3 regions of the Blautia sp. LMAG:36 genome follow, and region 2 is predicted to be linked to each of the others. Evidence: predicted binding sites of a transcription regulator. Region 2 holds the regulator's gene; each other region holds the start of a gene.
What was found. The regulator HrcA, encoded in region 2, represses chaperone genes, less so after heat shock. The targets are predictions, from matches to a motif close to TGTTAGCACTCNNNNNNNNNGAGTGCTAACA.
Positions count from the first base shown of each region.

Region 1: a site for HrcA is predicted at 1,787-1,817, ahead of groES (co-chaperone GroES). Genes of this name have one in related genera too.
Region 3: a site for HrcA is predicted at 1,606-1,636, ahead of htpG (molecular chaperone HtpG). Genes of this name have one in related genera too.

Region 1 covers NZ_NALB01000010.1:185,952-191,963, reverse strand. Annotated here, with positions in the region: gene CCC17_RS13350 (ABC transporter substrate-binding protein) at 1-496, opposite strand, end outside; gene CCC17_RS14925 (hypothetical protein) at 719-952, opposite strand; gene CCC17_RS13345 (MATE family efflux transporter) at 982-1,476, opposite strand; gene groES (co-chaperone GroES) at 1,476-1,763, opposite strand; gene rlmH (23S rRNA (pseudouridine(1915)-N(3))-methyltransferase RlmH) at 1,879-2,358, opposite strand; gene CCC17_RS13330 (FtsK/SpoIIIE family DNA translocase) at 2,355-5,102, opposite strand; gene CCC17_RS13325 (undecaprenyl-diphosphate phosphatase) at 5,126-6,001, opposite strand.
Region 2 covers NZ_NALB01000003.1:513,336-519,347, reverse strand. Annotated here, with positions in the region: gene dnaJ (molecular chaperone DnaJ) at 1-200, opposite strand, end outside; gene dnaK (molecular chaperone DnaK) at 222-2,114, opposite strand; gene grpE (nucleotide exchange factor GrpE) at 2,168-2,803, opposite strand; gene hrcA (heat-inducible transcriptional repressor HrcA) at 2,822-3,865, opposite strand; gene CCC17_RS02605 (ABC transporter substrate-binding protein) at 4,041-4,700, opposite strand; gene CCC17_RS02600 (ABC transporter substrate-binding protein) at 4,607-5,293, opposite strand; gene CCC17_RS02595 (glycoside hydrolase family 172 protein) at 5,309-6,012, opposite strand, start outside.
Region 3 covers NZ_NALB01000007.1:57,710-63,721, forward strand. Annotated here, with positions in the region: gene htpG (molecular chaperone HtpG) at 1-1,489, opposite strand, end outside; gene CCC17_RS09810 (hypothetical protein) at 1,730-4,744, opposite strand; gene CCC17_RS09815 (hypothetical protein) at 4,864-5,121, opposite strand; gene CCC17_RS09820 (Cof-type HAD-IIB family hydrolase) at 5,123-5,926, opposite strand; gene CCC17_RS09825 (HAD family hydrolase) at 5,919-6,012, opposite strand, start outside.

The DNA.
Region 1 (6,012 bases), on a different contig from region 2:
CGGAAGATGATCCAAGGGAAATCTTGACTGTAAGGTCATCAACCTTCTCTGCCTCTACTGCCTTGTCATTAACGTATCCGTAAGAAGAATACGGAACATTCTGCTTCTCATCTACCAGCACCTGCATGGTGAATACCACATCATCGGCTGTAATCGGCTGACCGTCATGCCATTTCAGTCCGTCTTTGAGCTTCAGTGTGAATTCGCTGGCATCATCATTGGCTGTTACACTTTCGCAAAGTCCGTTTCCGTAATACATCTCTCCGTTCACGATCTCAAAAAACGGGCTGTACAGTGCCTGCATCATATCGAAGCTTGTCTGATCCACAACATAAAGCGGATTGATGTTCTGCGGATCTGCTGTTTCTGCAATGGTAATATTTCCGCCTTCCGCCTTGGTTCCTTCTGTTTCTGCTGCAAAAGCAGTCATTCCTGACATAACAGTTGTTCCTGCCACTGCAGCTACCAGAAGCGCTGCCAGTACTTTTTTTCTCATTTCCTGTTCCTCCTGTGTTTCAGTGAGTATTCCTCTTTTCCCACCAGTTTAATATGATATAGGTAAAATAATACTATACCATATTACCTTTGTCAAGCTGTCCCTGGCTCTTCAGAGATTTTTTTACTGCATTTCGTTAAAGCTTGTATTTATTCTACATACAGATCACACAGGCGTCAAGATAAATTTTCTGTATCTTGCCTCTGATCTATATATATTTCCTTAATTCGTCATATTTTTGATCCAGTGTCCGTAATTGCACTTCAAAAATGCAGGCACACATTTAAAGATCTGATCTGCATTCAGGCAGCATACCACCACTGCCGGAGATGCCTTAACCACAAATGCCATAAACATGGACAGAGGGATCACGATCCCCCAGGTACTGATCAGGTCCACCTTCATGGAATAGGCAATGCTTCCGCTTCCCCGGATGATACCACCGTTTGTCGGCATCTGATAGGACATTCCTACCATTACTACACTTAAGTCATTACCGAAAGCCCGAAGGCAACCCCTGCAATTTCCACACAGCGCAGTGTAGCAAGCAGGATCTGCGTCACCGCAAAGAAAAAGTAAGTAAACCGGATGATCGCCAGATAGGAAAGACCGCCTTCGATAATCGTCTGGTCTGTTGTAAAAAGCCCCAGCAGCTGTGTTAGAAAAAGGCTGGCCAGGATAAACAGCATAAGGGCAATAAAAAAGCCTGTGCGCATGGCCCAGGCACCGATCTTCCTTACCGGCTCTGTCTCTTTCTTTCCCCAGTACTGACTTCCGAATATGACAAGTCCGTCTCCCAGCGCCATAAGTAGCTGCTGAAAGACGAACTGTACCTGATTTACGGTGGTCACACCGGATAATGCAGTTTCGCTGAAGGCTCCAAGCATAATGTTGTCCGCAAGATTGACACTTAAGGTCACTACATTCTGCAGCACCAGCATGGAGCATAATTTCAGAAAATTACGATAAAAATTCTTCATCAGTCTTTTACGATGGCAATAATATCATCAGCGTTGATCACCAGATATTTCTCACCCTCATATTTGATCTCGGTTCCTGTGTATTTTCCGTAGATCACACGGTCGCCCGGCTTTACCTGTACCGGTACTTCTTTACCGTCTACGACCTTACCGCCACCTACTGCGATAACCTCTGCCTGCTGGGTTTTCTCCTTGGAGCTTTCCGGAAGTACGATGCCGGATGCGGTTTTGTCTTCTGTCTCAAAATATTTTACGATAACTCTGTCTGCAACTGGTTTTAATGCCATATTCATTTCCTTCTTTCTGTGATTATTAGCACTCTTAAGCTCCGAGTGCTACTCTTTTTTTATCATACTACATATCCGAAAATTGTCAAGATATTTGCAGATATGTAGTATGATATTATTTATGATAGGGCTCTCCGCTGATGATACGATAGCTACGGTAGATCTGTTCCAGAAGGATCACACGCATCAGCTGATGAGGAAATGTCATCTTCGAAAAGCTTAAAGCATAGTCTGATCTCTTCAGTACTTCTTTTCCAAGACCGATAGAGCCGCCGATCACAAACTGGATATGGCTGGTCCCACGTATTCCCAGCTCGTTGATCTTCCGTGCGAAGTTCTCAGAGGTCAGCTGTTCGCCTCCGATCTCCAGAGTGATCACAAACGCATCATCCCGGATATATTTAAGAAGACGCTCCCCTTCCTTGTTCCGAATGGCATCTTCTACTGTTTCGCTGGCATTATCCGGTGTTTTTTCGTCGGACACTTCTATGATCTCCAGCTTGCAGTAACGCCCGAGGCGCTTGGAATACTCCGCAATGGCATCCCGCAGATATTTTTCCTTGATCTTCCCTACTGTCAGGATACTTATTTTCATCCGCCGTTCTCCTCCAGATAATTCTCAAATTCTTCTGCTGACATCAAAACCTTCCTTGGCTTGGTTCCTTCCTCCGGACCTACCACTCCTGCGTCACAAAGCTGATCCATGATCCTTGCCGCACGGTTAAATCCGATCTTGAACATACGCTGGAGCATACCGATGGAGGCCTTTTCCTTCTCAATGATAAATTTACCGGCTTCTGTAAAATAGACATCTCTGTCACCGCCGCCGGCTCCTCCCGGGACACCGGCTGTATTGACCTGCTTCTCGATGGAGGTATCATAAACAGCACCCTGGTTTTTGTCAGAAACATATTCTACGACTGCACTGACCTCCTCATCTGAAACAAAAGCACCCTGCAGTCTGGCCGGCTTCTGATACCCCTGAGGATAAAACAGCATATCGCCCTTGCCAAGAAGCTTCTCGGCACCGTTCATATCCAGGATCGTTCTGGAATCCACACCGGAAGATACGGAAAATGCGATCCTGGACGGCATATTGGCCTTGATCAGACCTGTGATGACATTGACCGATGGCCTCTGGGTAGCAATGATCAAATGGATACCTGCTGCACGTGCCAGCTGGGCCAGACGGCAGATCGCATCCTCAACTTCTCCCGGCGCAACCATCATAAGATCCGCAAGCTCGTCCACGATGATCACGATCTGCGGCATCTTCTCAGGTGCCTTTTCTCCCTCCGGGACCCGCATATTGGCAACCTTTTTGTTATATTCTCCAAGATTACGTACCCCATATTCCGCAAAGGCATTGTAACGACTGGTCATCTCGGAAACAGCCCAGTTCAGCGCACCGGCCGCTTTCTTCGGATCTGTGACCACCGGAATGAACAGGTGCGGGATCCCATTATATACACTGAGCTCCACCACCTTCGGATCGATCATGATCAGACGCACCTCATCCGGTGTAGCCTTATAAAGGATGCTGATGATCAGCGTATTGATGCAGACGGATTTTCCGGAGCCGGTTGCTCCGGCGATAAGAAGATGCGGCATCTTGGCAATATCTGCCACTACCGGTTTTCCGGCAATATCCTTACCTGCTGCAAAGGACAGCTTGGATTTTGCATTTTTAAACTCCTCTGACTGAAGAAGATCCCTCAGCATGACCGGGCTGTTCTCCTTGTTCGGGACCTCGATCCCCACGGCTGCCTTTCCCGGTATCGGTGCTTCGATGCGGATATCCGGTGTAGCAAGATTCAGCTTGATATCATCGGAAAGACCAACGATCTTGCTGACCTTCACACCCATTTCCGGCTGCAGCTCATAGCGAGTAACGGTAGGTCCGCAGCTCACATTGGTAACGGTTACATTGACACCGAAATTATGCAGGGTTTCCTGAAGCTTCTGCGCTGTTTTGCGCAGATGTGCATCGGAATCTCCCTGAGATCTGCCATCTCCGCGCTTCAGAAGCTTCAGCGGCGGATACTGATATGGTTTCTTCTCCGGAGCTTCTCCCTGGCTGATCTCATGCTGGATATTTCTGATCCCATGCTCGATCTCTGTCTGAGATGACTTCGGGTTTCTGGAGGGCTGATGGGATGCTTTCTGTTCAGCTTCCGGCTGAGGATCCTCCTTTATCTCAGCGGGAGCAGCTGCCTTTCCTGTTTCCCGGGAAGCTTTTGCTGCTACAGCTGTCTTTGCCGGCAGGATCTGCTGCATCTCGGGAATATCTACATCCTCGTAGCCGGAATAAGCATCCTCCTCTTCGGCTTCCTGCATTTCTCTTTCGAAATCCGGCTCCTCCGACTCTTCCCGGGCCGGCTGGGACTGTGAACGGTGGATCTGGAATTCCAGCGGCTGAGCATGCTCCTCCGGTTTCTCATCAAGCCCTGGATCCTCTTCTGTCAGATCTGTATCTGCCGGAAGTACAGCCTTTTGTTCATCAAGGAAAGAAGGAAGATTAAATTCTCCTTCCCGGTTCGCCTTCACCGCAGCCTGTCTTTCTTTCTGCGATCTTCTTGTTTTTTTCTTTTGTTTTTTTGAGATATTTTCCGGATCTTTCTCTGTAAGGGCAAGTTCTTCTTCCTCCAGCTCTTCTTCCAGCCGGCGGATCTTCTCCGCTCTTTTTTCCGCACGGATCTTTCTGCGAAGCTCCTTCTGCTTTTCTCTGTCCGGCTGTCCCTCAAGATAAGCTTCTCTGCCCTCTCTTGCTGCATCTGTAAAAAAGTCCAAGATCTTATTCATAAATCCGAAGAAGGATCTCTGTGTTATGATGATGAGAGACACAAGAAGCACCAGAACGATGATCACAGTTCCGCCCACAACGCCAAAAGCGGATGCTGTGGAAATACATACTGCACCACCGAATACTCCACCGCCGGTACGGTATTCCGAACTCAGTGAATAATAATCCGAAAACGTGGTACTTGGCGTATAGCCCTCTGTGATCAGCTGAAGAAAGCCGCAGAGGAACACAAAAAATACCACGCCCGCCAGTACCTTTTTGTAGGCAAGGCGGTTGGTATTGTTCACGATCAGGAACGTAACTCCGGCAAAAAGCAGGATCGGGAAAATATATGCACAAAGTCCCATGATGCCAAAGCATACGGCACTGATGGCATTTCCTACGATCCCTCCCATACCAAATGCACTGATCATCAGGATCAGGCAGGCCGCAAACATCACAAGGATCAAGATCTCTGTCTGAAAGCGGTTACCGACAGGCTGCTGCTTCGCCGCAGGTTTTCTTTTTCTTTTTTTTGTCGTTTTTGAAGCTGCCATTGTCAGACTCCTCCCAGTTGATATCAAATATAATTCGCTGCCAGAATAAGGATTCCGGCTGCAAAAGAATAAAATGCAAAATAACGCAGTCTGACCTGATTCGAAAGCTTAAGCATAAAACGGATCACCAGATAGCCTGTGATCCCGGCCACGATCATTCCAAGAACATAAGTAAATCCCTGGCCAACAGTCATATGAACAGAAGTGAACTCTCCCATCTCCACAAAAAAAGCTCCCACCACAGCCGGAATGCTCATCAGCAGCGAATATTTCACTGCAAACTTCCGTCCGAGGCCGCAGAAAAGTCCTGCGCTCATGGTAAGTCCAAGCCTGGAAAGTCCCGGAAACACAGAAAGGCCCTGACAGATACCCATCCACATAGCATCTCCGAAGCTGGTTTCTTTTGTTCCCTTGCTGCCATTGACATTACTGTAGTCCACAACAAGGAGGATCACACCTGTAAGAAGGATTCCGATCCCGGAAAACATGTGTGAGGATGCGCTTCGCACAACAAGTCGTTTGCACTGATATCCGATCAGGACTGTAGGAATGGTGGATACCATGATCAGGGCAGTAAGCTTCCGGTAAGTTCCGCTTATGATCTTTGCGTAGGTAAGCTCTTTCCCAGTCCTACGGTTATAGAGAAAAATATTGGCATTTCCGATCAGATCCAGTATCATTCCGATCAGCTCGATCCCGATCTTCTTGATGTCCTTCAGAAAAACAAGGATCAGAGCTATCATAGTTCCCAGATGGAGCATCACTTCAAAAAGCACACCGGAGCCTCTGGTACCGCCCAAAAGATCCTGCACTCCACAGAGATGTCCGAAACTGCTCACCGGCAGAAATTCGGTGATTCCCTGAATGATTCCCAATATAATCGCATGTATCACTGACATAATGATATTTC
Region 2 (6,012 bases):
TACTGTCTTCTCTTGTCGGCATCACTTAAAACGGAGTAAGCCTCTGTCGCCTCTTTGAACTTCGCCTCAGCCTCTTTATCACCCGGATTTACATCCGGGTGATATTTCTTGGCCAGCTTACGATATGCTTTTTTTAATGTTGCGTCGTCGGCGTTTTTATCCACACCTAAGACTTCATAATAATCTCTTTTATCAGCCATTGTAATTATTTCCTACTTGTCTTAGACTTCCTTGTAATCAGCATCTACAACATCATCGCCGTATCCTGCTTCATTTCCGCCCTGAGCACCAGAGTTTCCGCCCATGTTGCCCATATCCGGTCCAGGACCAGCCTGACCCTGAGCTCCCTGAGTCTGCTCATACATCTTGGAGAACAGCTTCTGAGCGCTCTCCATCATCTTCTCCTGTGCAGCTTTGATGTCTGCAACCTGAGAATCAGTAAGCTCCTGTGCATTTGCTGTCTGTGCAAGAAGATCCTTCAGTGCATTGAGGTCAGCCTCAACACTTGCTTTATCGTTTGCGTCAAGCTTGTCGCCAGCTTCTTTCAGTGCATTCTCAACCTGGAATACCATGGAGTCTGCATTGTTTCTTGTGTCGATCGCCTCTTTACGTTTCTTATCCTGAGCCTCGAACTCAGCTGCTTCTTTGACAGCTTTGTCGATATCGGAATCGGACATGTTAGAACCAGCTGTGATCGTGATGTGCTGCTCCTTACCTGTTCCAAGATCCTTAGCAGATACATTAACGATACCGTTGGCATCGATGTCAAATGTTACCTCGATCTGCGGAACACCACGACGTGCTGGCGGGATTCCATCCAGACGGAACTGGCCGAGGGATTTGTTATCCTTTGCGAACTGACGCTCACCCTGTACAACGTTGATATCTACAGCTGTCTGGTTGTCTGCTGCTGTGGAGAAGATCTGGCTCTTCTTTGTAGGAATTGTAGTATTTCTCTCGATCAGACGAGTTGCGATACCACCCATTGTCTCAATGGACAGAGACAGCGGAGTAACATCCAGAAGAAGGATATCACCGGCACCTGCATCACCTGCAAGTTTACCACCCTGTACGGAAGCACCAAGTGCAACACACTCATCCGGGTTCAGGTTCTTGCTTGGCTCTTTGCCAGTTAACTGTCTTACCTTATCCTGTACAGCCGGGATACGGGAAGAACCACCAACCAGAAGTACCTGGCCAAGCTCAGAAGCTGTGATACCTGCATCAGACAGTGCACGGCGAACCGGCTCTGCTGTCATCTCTACAAGATCATGTGTCAGCTCATCAAATTTAGCTCTTGTAAGGTTCATATCGAAATGCTTCGGTCCCTCAGCAGTTGCTGTGATGAACGGAAGGTTGATGTTTGTTGTTGTTGCGGAAGAAAGCTCTTTCTTAGCTTTCTCAGCTGCCTCTTTCAGTCTCTGAAGAGCCATCTTGTCGTTGCTTAAGTCTACGCCCTCTGTTCTCTTGAACTCAGCAAGCATGTAATCTGTAACTTTCTTATCAAAGTCATCTCCACCAAGACGGTTATTACCAGCTGTGGAAAGAACCTCGATAACGCCATCACCGATCTCGATCACGGATACATCGAATGTACCACCACCAAGGTCGTATACCATGATCTTCTGCTCTTTCTCATTGTCAAGGCCATATGCAAGAGCTGCTGCTGTAGGCTCGTTGATGATACGTTTTACATCAAGACCTGCGATCTTACCTGCATCTTTGGTAGCCTGACGCTGAGCATCGTTGAAGTAAGCCGGAACTGTGATAACTGCCTCTGTTACTTTCTCACCAAGATATGCCTCTGCATCCTTTTTCAGTTTCTGAAGGATCATTGCTGAGATCTCCTGTGGAGAATATTTCTTGTCATCGATGGTTACACGGTAATCGGTACCCATCTCTCTTTTGATAGAGGAGATCGTTCTGTCTGCATTTGTAACTGCCTGACGTTTTGCAGGCTCACCTACCAGACGCTCTCCTGTTTTTGTGAATGCTACAACGGATGGTGTTGTTCTTGCGCCTTCTGTATTTGCGATAACTGTCGGCTGTCCACCTTCCATTACGGCTACACAGCTGTTTGTTGTACCTAAGTCAATACCAATAATCTTTCCCATGATTTTTTCCTCCTGTTTTAGTCTGTATCTGTTAAAATAAAGTTTGTTGTCAGTTAGTTCGCAACCTTTACCATACTGTGGCGTACTACGAAATCCTTGTAGGTGTAACCCTTCTGGAATTCTTCCACCACGATGTTCTCTCCAACCTCTTCATCCTCCACATGCATCACTGCATTATGGAAATCCGGGTTGAATTCCTTTCCCACTGCTTCGATCGGTTTCACACCGAGGTCATCCAGTGTTGTGGTAAGCTGCTTGTAGATCATTTTCATTCCATCTGCAAAAGCATCGCCTTCCTGTGCCTGTGCAAGACCTCTTTCGAAGTTATCCACAACCGGCAGGATCTTTTCAACGATCTCTTTCGCTCCGATGATGTACATGCTGGATTTTTCTTTTTCCGTTCTTTTACGGAAATTATCAAATTCAGCCATGGTACGCTTCAGGCGATCGGTAAGTTCCTCCACCTTCTGCTCAGATTTATCTTTTTTCTTCTTTCCAAAGAAGGAAGTTTTTGATTTTTCTTCTTTTTTATCCTCTGAGGCAGCTTCTTCGCCTGGAGTATTGTTTTCTTCCTCCGGCAGATCTTCTCCCTCCGGTGTCAGGTTTTCTTCTTCCTGATCTCCGTCAGTTACGGGGATTTCCTTCTCCGCTTCCTGCTCTTCGGATGTTTTCTTTGTTTCCTCCGACACTTTTTTTCTACCGCCTTTCTAAGTTTTCTTCTTTTTCAAAACGTCATCCAGATGATTCTTCAGTTCCTTCAGACTGTCCACTACATTCTCATAATCCATTCGTTTGGGACCGATGATACCGATGGTTCCATACATTCCGTCTCCCAGTTCATATCTGGCAGTTACAATGCTACAGTCCTTCATGGTCTGGATCGGCATCTCATCACCGATGTAAACCTGGATTCCTGTATTCTCTCCATCTGACATCTGTTCTTTTACAAGATCGGCAAGTTCATGCTTCTCCTCAAATGCGGAGATCAGCTCCGTTGCCTTCTCTTTATCGGCAAGCTCCGGATACTTGAAGATGTTAGTTGCACCTGAAGTATAGATCTCCATATCTTCCTCTTCCACATGAATGGTGGCTGCCACTGCATCCAGAACCGTTGCCACCACACCGCTGTGGCTGCCTGCCTGTTCCTTCAGTCTGGCGATCATCCCAAGGTTGATATCCTGGATCGGGATCCCATTGAGATTGGTGTTAAGAAGAAGATTCAGTTTCAGGATCGTCTGGTCGTCCATTTCCTCATCCAGATTGATGATCTGGTTCCGGACTGTGTTGTTGTCACTGACAACCACTGCCACAAGCTGAAGCTCGCTCATTCTCGACAGCTGGATGAACTTGATCTTGTTGCCGCTGTACTGCGGAACGGAAACCATGGTAGCATAGTTGGTATTGGAAGCAAGAACCTTCGCAACCTTCTTAAGCACCTTATCCATCTTATCTGTCTTCTCAATGATCAGATCTCGCAGCTCTGCAACCTCTGCTTCCTTCTCCTTCATCAGCTCATTGACGTAAAGTCTGTAGCCTTTATCTGAAGGAATCCTTCCTGCTGAGGTATGAGGCTGGACGATATAGCCCATATCTGTCAGGTCTGACATTTCATTTCGGATCGTTGCGGAACTTACATTGAGATCCGCATACTTGGAAATGGTCCTGGAACCAACCGGTTCTCCGGTCTCCATATAGGTCTTGATGATTGCTTTTAAGATTTTTTGCTTGCGCTCATTCAACACCTCTTCCATGAAGCCATCTCCTTTCCTTTTTATTCTTCCTGACGGATGTTGATTCTTTTTTTATATCTGTTAGCACTCATTTTAGTGGAGTGCTAACATCTACAGTCTTTAAGATATCACCATGTAAAATATTTGTCAATATGTTTTGAAAAAAAGTTCTTATTTTTTCAAAACAAAAAAAGCATCAGTACGATGCTTTTTTGTAATACTGGTCTATGCAGTTCTGTGCCCCGGCAAAAAATTCCGCTTCTGTTTTCTGTCCCAGCACATATTTCTGAAATTCCGTACCCATAGCCGAAACAGCTTCTATGGAATCGGCACACAGTGGTCTTGCCTTCAGCTTATAATCTTTCAGATATTGCCGGATCATTTCAATGCCATCCAAATCAAAATTCTTATCCTCGATCACATCCAGTCTTGCCGGACACATTTTTGTCAGCTGTCCGTAATTTTTACTGGCCTCATATCCGGACACATACTGAAGGAACTTCAGAGCTGCTTCTTTATGATCAGAATTTTTATTCAGTACATACTGCCAGGTTGCGATATTGGTCACCTTCTCGTCAAATTCCGGAAATGGTGCCATATGGATCTTATCTTTTCTATACACGCCTGCATTCTGAAAAGTACTCAACACACCGGTATACATAAACATACATCCATACTGGCCGTTTATAAATTTTTCATTCAGCTGGTCATGCTGGTCGATCAGATTCTCCTCTGATATCATCCCTGTATCCAGCATTCGCTTCATATATTCTGCCGCTTCTCTTGTTTTCGGATCCGTCCAGTCTGTATAATCTCCTCCGAAAAAATCGACATACTCGCTGATACTATTATATATGTAAGAAATCTCCCATGCATCCCCATATGCATATTTTCCCGTATTCTGAAGCTTTTTCTGAAGGATCTCAAGATCACTGAGACAGGAGAGTCTGTCCAGACCAGCCTGATCCAGCATTCCTGGTTCACCCAGAATGCCATGATATCCATCCTGAACGGTACCGAAAAAATATGTCCGTCTGACATGCATATTTCTTTCAGGTATTCCTGCAGAAAATTCGCCGCTGTCTCCTCTGTCATAACCGTATCTTCCAACGGAAGAAGAAATCCCTTATGTTTAAATTCGGATATCATCTCATCATTTACTGTGATCAGATCAACAGAATCATCTCCTGATGTCAGAAGAGTTGCTATTTTGGCCTGGCGATTGTCCGCATTGGCCGGACATTTTTCAATATGGATCTTTATTCCAAGATCTTTTTCCGCCTGGCTGATAAAAGAATCAAAGCCTTCTGTGCCTGCATCCACATGAAGGATCGTCAGTTCCTGTCTGTTCTCCGGCACAATATCAGATGCAGCCTCCTTCTTCTGGACTCCACATCCTGTCACTGCCAGAGCCAGGGCAAATACCCCGCAAAATACCTGTTTTTTCAATCTCTACCACCCTTTTTATCTGGGCCATCTATCCTCTTTTGACATCAACGGCTGGAACGGTGCATGAGGAAGTGTCTGATACCAGTACGCTACACTTGCCACATCATCCTGTCGTTCAAACAGGCCACGGTATCCGACGCCTATCTGCTGAATCGTAACGCGAAGATCCTCTTCAAAGCAGATTGGATCCTGTAAATGCCATCTGTAAAAGCCTCTCATTGGCGGGCAGTCATCATTATGATAAAAATTGTGGATCAGCTCGTCATGGGCAGAATAATACGGATATCCCAGATACGGCGTGTTATAATTCTGTTCCACGGTTTTTCCATCCACCTGTTTGGCAAAGCTCCAGGAACCACCAAAGTAATCTTCCGTTCCTGTTCCACAGATGGTCGGATACTCCTCATCTCCGTCAATATAAAACTTCATTTCTCCCTCGCCCCACCAGTAACGTTCCAGTGTGGTAAGTGCCATGTAGGTTCCTATATAATGGCCTTTTCCTTTTACTCCATCCAAAATTGTATAATCTTTTGTTTTTTCTGTCAACCGTTCCCTTCTCCACTGCGCATGGAAATAAGCAATATCGTCCGGAAGCTCATCATAGAGACAGTAATCTACCTGATAAAAGAAAGCCGGGATTTTATTTGCATGCTGGTTTTCCAGTGTGATCTTTGCTTTCTTCTTAAACGGCATCGGGAAATAGCAGTTAAAGCCCCTGT
Region 3 (6,012 bases), on a different contig from region 2:
CATCGGTCACATAATAGATCACCGTTTTTTCCGGTTCCTCATTCTGGGATCCTTCAGAAGCTTTCTCCTCTGTCTTCTCCTCTTCAGCTGCTTTTGTTTCTTCTTTTTTATTTTCCTCAATGCAGTCTTTCAGGGTAAGATATTTGCCATCCAGATTCTTAAAGAGGATATAATCGTTCATCTTCTCACCAAATTTCGCATCCTTGATGCAACCAAATTTGATAAACGGGCTGATATCATCCCAGTACTTCTCATAAGACTCTCTGTCTGTCTTGCACATTCCGGTGAGCTTATCTGCTACTTTCTTGGTGATGTATTCAGAAATCTTTTTCACAAAACCATCATTCTGCAGTGCAGAACGGGAAACATTCAATGGAAGATCCGGGCAGTCGATCACACCTTTCAGAAGAAGAAGGAATTCCGGGATCACCTCTTTGATGTTATCTGCAATAAATACCTGATTATTATAAAGCTTGATGGTTCCCTCAATGGAATCATACTCTGTCCTGATCTTCGGGAAATACAGGATACCCTTCAGGTTGAACGGATAGTCCATGTTCAGATGGATCCAGAACAGCGGTTCCTTGTAATCCATAAATACCTTACGGTAAAATTCTTTATACTCTTCATCCGTGCACTCATTTGGGTGTTTCATCCAGAGCGGCTGTGTATCGCTTAAGGATACCGGCCGTTTATTGATCTTTACTTTATCTTTGGCAGGAGAAACTTCCACAACTTCTTTCTCGCCTTTATCATTCTCCTTTTCCTCTGTCTTGGCATCCTCATGGATATGCTCAACTACCACATCATCTTCACGGAGATCTGCCTCATCGATCGTTTCATACTCCTGTTCAGCATTTGCTTTGGAAAGATAGATATTTACCGGCATGAAAGAACAGTATTTCTCGATAACCTCTCTCATACGATATTCATTGGCAAACTCCAGGCTTTCCTCATTGAGGAAAAGAGTGATCTCTGTTCCCGGTTCTGTTTTGTTTCCGTCTGCCATCTCATACTCCGTACCACCGTCACAGGTCCAATGTACCGGTGTGGAACCCTCCTTGTAAGAGAGAGTATCAATATGAACTTCATCTGCAACCATAAATGCAGAATAAAATCCAAGTCCGAAATGACCGATCATCTGATCATCCGTTGTTTTATCCTTATATTTCTCAAGAAACTCTGTGGCACCGGAAAAAGCGATCTGTGTGATATATTCCTCTACTTCATCTGCTGTCATACCAATACCGTTATCGATAAACTTCAAAGTTTTCTGATCCGGATCAACGATAACATTTACAGCCGGTTTGTAACCTTCCGGGAATGTATAATCTCCCATAACTTCCAGCTTTCTCAGTTTGGTGATCGCATCGCATCCGTTGGAGATCATCTCTCTTACAAAAATATCATGGTCGGAATATAACCATTTCTTGATAATCGGAAAAATATTTTCACTGTTGATTGATAAACTGCCATGTTTTGCTGACATATATGTCACTCTCCTTTTGTTTTTATTTTTATTTCTGATGTTCCGACAGAGCCGGAAACCTGTTGTTTTTTTCAATAAATATATACTAATACGACTTTTTACAAAAGTCAAGAAAAATTTAGCACTCATCATTATAGAGTGCTAGTAACAGCATGTAAAACGGATCTCTATGTGCAAAAAAATCCCTCCGTACATTTTTTGTACGGAGGGTGCTGTAAAACTATCTTCTACATTCTGTTCTTATTTTTTCTTTCTACGATATACAAGGATTCCTCCAATACATACCACAGCCACGATCAAAATGATCACAAATGTCATGATCGGTGTACTGTCTCCCGTCTGCACTGCAGATTTCTGATTTGTCTGTGTCACTGCCGGACTCGGAGTCGCAGTAAGAACTGCTGCCTGTGATACCGTAAAAGTAACCGTACTTTCTGACTGTGTACCGGTATCCTTCCAGCTGGAGCCGTCGTATTTCTGCTGTCCAAAGGTAACTTTCAGAGTATATTTTCCCGGCTTGCTGACACGGAATGTTGCAGTATAAGGCTCTCCATCCCAGGTACGGGTCTCTGTGATCTTCCAGCTCTTCGGCTGATATCTGGTATCTCCCTTACGCGGGTTTGTATTATCCATTCCTGCACCAGCTGCTGTAAAGGTGATCTTTGTATTGGTATCATACTTGCCATTGGAATCAATGCCTGTGATCTTATTGTCCGATGCAGCGGCTTCCGTGCCCTGATATCCATTTACTGTAATACTTACTGCGATCACTGTACTGATCTTGTTGGGATTCTTAACCCCCTCCGGAAGAATGACGGTACCTTTTACATTAAATATCTGACGTTCTGCAGAAGACGGATCATAAGAAGATCCCTTAACATCCCATTTAACAGATGCCTTCTGCTCTCCCTTTGTTGTAGTGATCTTTACTGTTCCCGGAAGCTTCAGGGCTTTCTGGGTTTTCTGGGTTCCATTGGGTAGATCTTTGATATCGGATGGCTTTTTGATGCCTGTAAGGTTATTCGCCTTCTTACCGTTATCTGTTTTTTTCTTTGTAACACTGAAATGGACATTTACATAAGCTTCCACATTTGCATCATTGGCGATCACAATGTCTTCCAGATATTCCCCCTGTGAAAGTCCGCTGACCGGCTGTACGCTAAAGGTTGCATTATCTCCTGCTTCCAGCTCTGTGGCGGAAAGTGTACCAATTGTATATGCATTTGATGAAGGCTGTTTCAGAACGATCTTTGTATTTCCGGTGTTGGTAACTGTAACTTTCTTCGCATCAGGAAGTTCCTTATAGCCTTCCTCTTTGGTTCCAAACTCCAGACTATCTGTTACCGAAAGACCGGGATTGGGTTCCGGTTCCGGTTCCGGCTCCGAAACTGTAAATTCCAGCCGGACTTCAGCCAGTGTGTTTCCGGTATTCTGATCTGTCACAGAAATCGTATCGCTGTGATCTCCGACCTGAAGACCGGTCTTGGGCTGTACGGTAAAGGTTGCCGCCTTATCTCCGGGATTGAGCACTTCCGCAGAAGGCTCTCCCACCTCATAATCCTCCGGAGCAGAAAGCTGGATCCGGATAGCCTCTGTACCTGTATTCTCTACGGTTACAGGCTGTGCATCCGGCGCAGTCTCATAGCCCTGTTCCAGTGTTCCAAACTTCAGAGGACCTTCCGGTTTCACTGTTGCAGTAACTGTTTTTGGTGTTTCTGTCTTTACCATAACCGAAGCCGTCACTGTAGCAGATGCTTCCGTGCTTTCATCAGAAGCAAATACAAGCTCTTCCACGTATGGATCATCTTTTGCAGAGAGTCCAAGCTTAGGCTGTACGGTAAAGGTCTGCTCTCCTCCCTGCGCCAACTGGATATTTCCGCTACTCTCCACTTCACTGACCGGCGCAATATCAAAAAACTCCGACTCAGGCTGTACTAACGTCACAGCTTCTGTACCTTCGTTTTTGATCGTGACTGTACTTGTTGTTTCTACCTTTTCATAACCGGCAGTCAGATCATCAAAAGGCAGTTCTGTCGGATCCGCAGTTAGCTTGTATATTTTTTCCGCTGCAGGGTCCGATGTTTCCCCGGGATCTGTCTGCTCATTATTTTCATTATCTTCGGCTTTTTTATTTTCCGGTTCTTTTACTGTAAAGTCCGCTTCAAAGAAGACATCGGCACCTTCTTCTGTCTGATACGTGATCAGATCTTTGTATTCCCCAGCCTTCAGACCTTCTCGTGGTTTTACCCACACAGTAACACTTTCACCACTCTTTAATGGCGCATCATTAATATCCGCAGCCATGAAATTCTCCGGGGCGATCTCTTTAAAATTAAGATCGCCGGTTCCGTTATTTTTGATAGTAACCATCTGTGCTTCCGGAATTTCCGTATATCCTTCTTCCACGGAACCAAAATCCAGAATTCCACTTCCATCTTCCGTGTATGCAGATGCCGAATATGTCGGTTCCTCATTTTTTTCAGAAGCGTCTGCTGCTGTATCTGCGGAATCCGGTGTCTCTGTCTGACTATCTCCAGATGTATCTGCCTCATCGGTATTCTGAGGCCCTGACTGTTCTCCGTTTACTTCTATAACAGAGTTTTCAGCAGGCTCCTGGGTATCTGCAGGTTCCTGTGCATCTGTATTTTCCTGTACATCTGTATTCTCCTGCACATCCGCTGACTCCGTTTCTTCTGCCGGCTCTATGGTTTCCTCAGGCTGAGCACTATCAGGCTCCTCTGACATTCCAGCTTCTGTATCCGGCGTGTTCTCTGAAGACTCCGAAGCTGCCGAAGCTTCACTTTCCTCCGCATCCGGATCTTCTCCTGCTGCTTTGGCTTCTTCCTTTTTCTTTTCTGCCAGTGCTTTGGCTTCCTCCTCTGTTTCGGAAACCTCCTGGGTCGTCACCGTAAGCTCACCACTAACTCCCGTCTCTTCTTTTCCGGTAATCTTCAGAACGATCGGAAGACCCAGATCTTTTTCATCGATTTTATAAGTCTTGTCAGTTCCTACCTCTGTAAGAAGGTCTCCGTCCTTTAATGACCAGGAAAAACTCACATTATCATCTGTGATCCCCTCCGGCTTGACCTTTGAGTAATCTGCACTTAAAGTAGACCCGATCGCAAGTGTTCCTTTGACCTTCAACTTTCCATCAAGAGTTCCAGATGGAACTGCAGTGGCAAATACCATCGATGGAAGCAGCGTTACCATCATAAGCACAGCCATGACGACTGCCAGCACTCTGCTTTTTTTCATATCCCATCCTCCTTTACATCATTTTATTTTCCCCACATTTACCCTTTCTACGCAGGGCTTTCTTTTGCTGATGCAAGTTTATCATATTTAATTTTCAGAGGTGTAATCCCTGCTTTCCGTCAGCCTTCTACGATCATATATTTTCCGTCCGGGAGTTTAAATACTTCGCTTTCTTCTTCCAGCTCCTTCAGGGAAATCCCCTCCACATCTGCGCCCATTCCATCCAGATATTTTTTAACATCCTTCAGGGAATCCAGCACAACTGCCATGCAATCCTCTAGAAATTCCTCTGCCTCCTCAAAATCCTCTGCTACCGGCTCATCAAAAAGCTGACCCTGTTTTTCCAGAAATGTCTGGACATATTCTTTCTTGTACATATTAAAGTACCTCCTTTATATCTCCGCCCGCCGCGATCAGTCTGCGAAGTACTGGTTCCACCTTCTCTGTCTCGTAGAAAGCCGCCGCCTTTACCCCTGGCTTCGCATGCTTCATGGCAAAGCTGTATTTTACAGATTTCATCATTTCAATATCATTGTATTCATCCCCGAACGCCATGCATTCATCCGGTCCGATTCCCAAAAGTTCCTGGTATTTACGGATCCCTTTTGCTTTGTTCGTGGTAAATGGAACAAAATCCACCCACGCAAATCCGGATGTCACAACAGTACATCTGTCTTTGAACCGTTCTCTCCAGTACTGGATGGATTCCTCCGTCATTCCTTCTCTCTCATAAACTGCAACCTTCATACAAGGCTCTGTGATCTCATCAAAACTCTTTATGATCTTACACTGATTTTTTACTTCTTCGATCATCAGATGGCGATAATGTTCTGTCTTGGGCATGATATAATAAAAATCCTTTGTAGAACAGGAAAATTCCGCTCCGGGCTTTTCCCATATTACCTGAATGATCTCTCTGACCAGTTCTTTGTCAAAGCTGTCGCAGTACAGAAGCTTCTCATTCTGGACAGCGAGCCCGCCATTTTCACTGATAAATGCCATCTCGTCCTTTACCGGCGCAAAAAGATTCCTCATATTGGCATACTGTCTGCCACTGGCTGCCACAAAGAGGATTCCCATTTTTTTCAGTTCCTTTACCAGCGGAAAGATCTCTTCCGGCAGCGTCTGTCTTCCACCGATAAGCAGCGTTCCATCCAGATCGCTGGCAACCATCTTAATCATGCTGCTTCTCCTCATAAATAGTAAACAGATCACCAGGTACAGCTGCTACAATATCTGCACCGTTATTTTCAAGCTCTTCTCTGTCA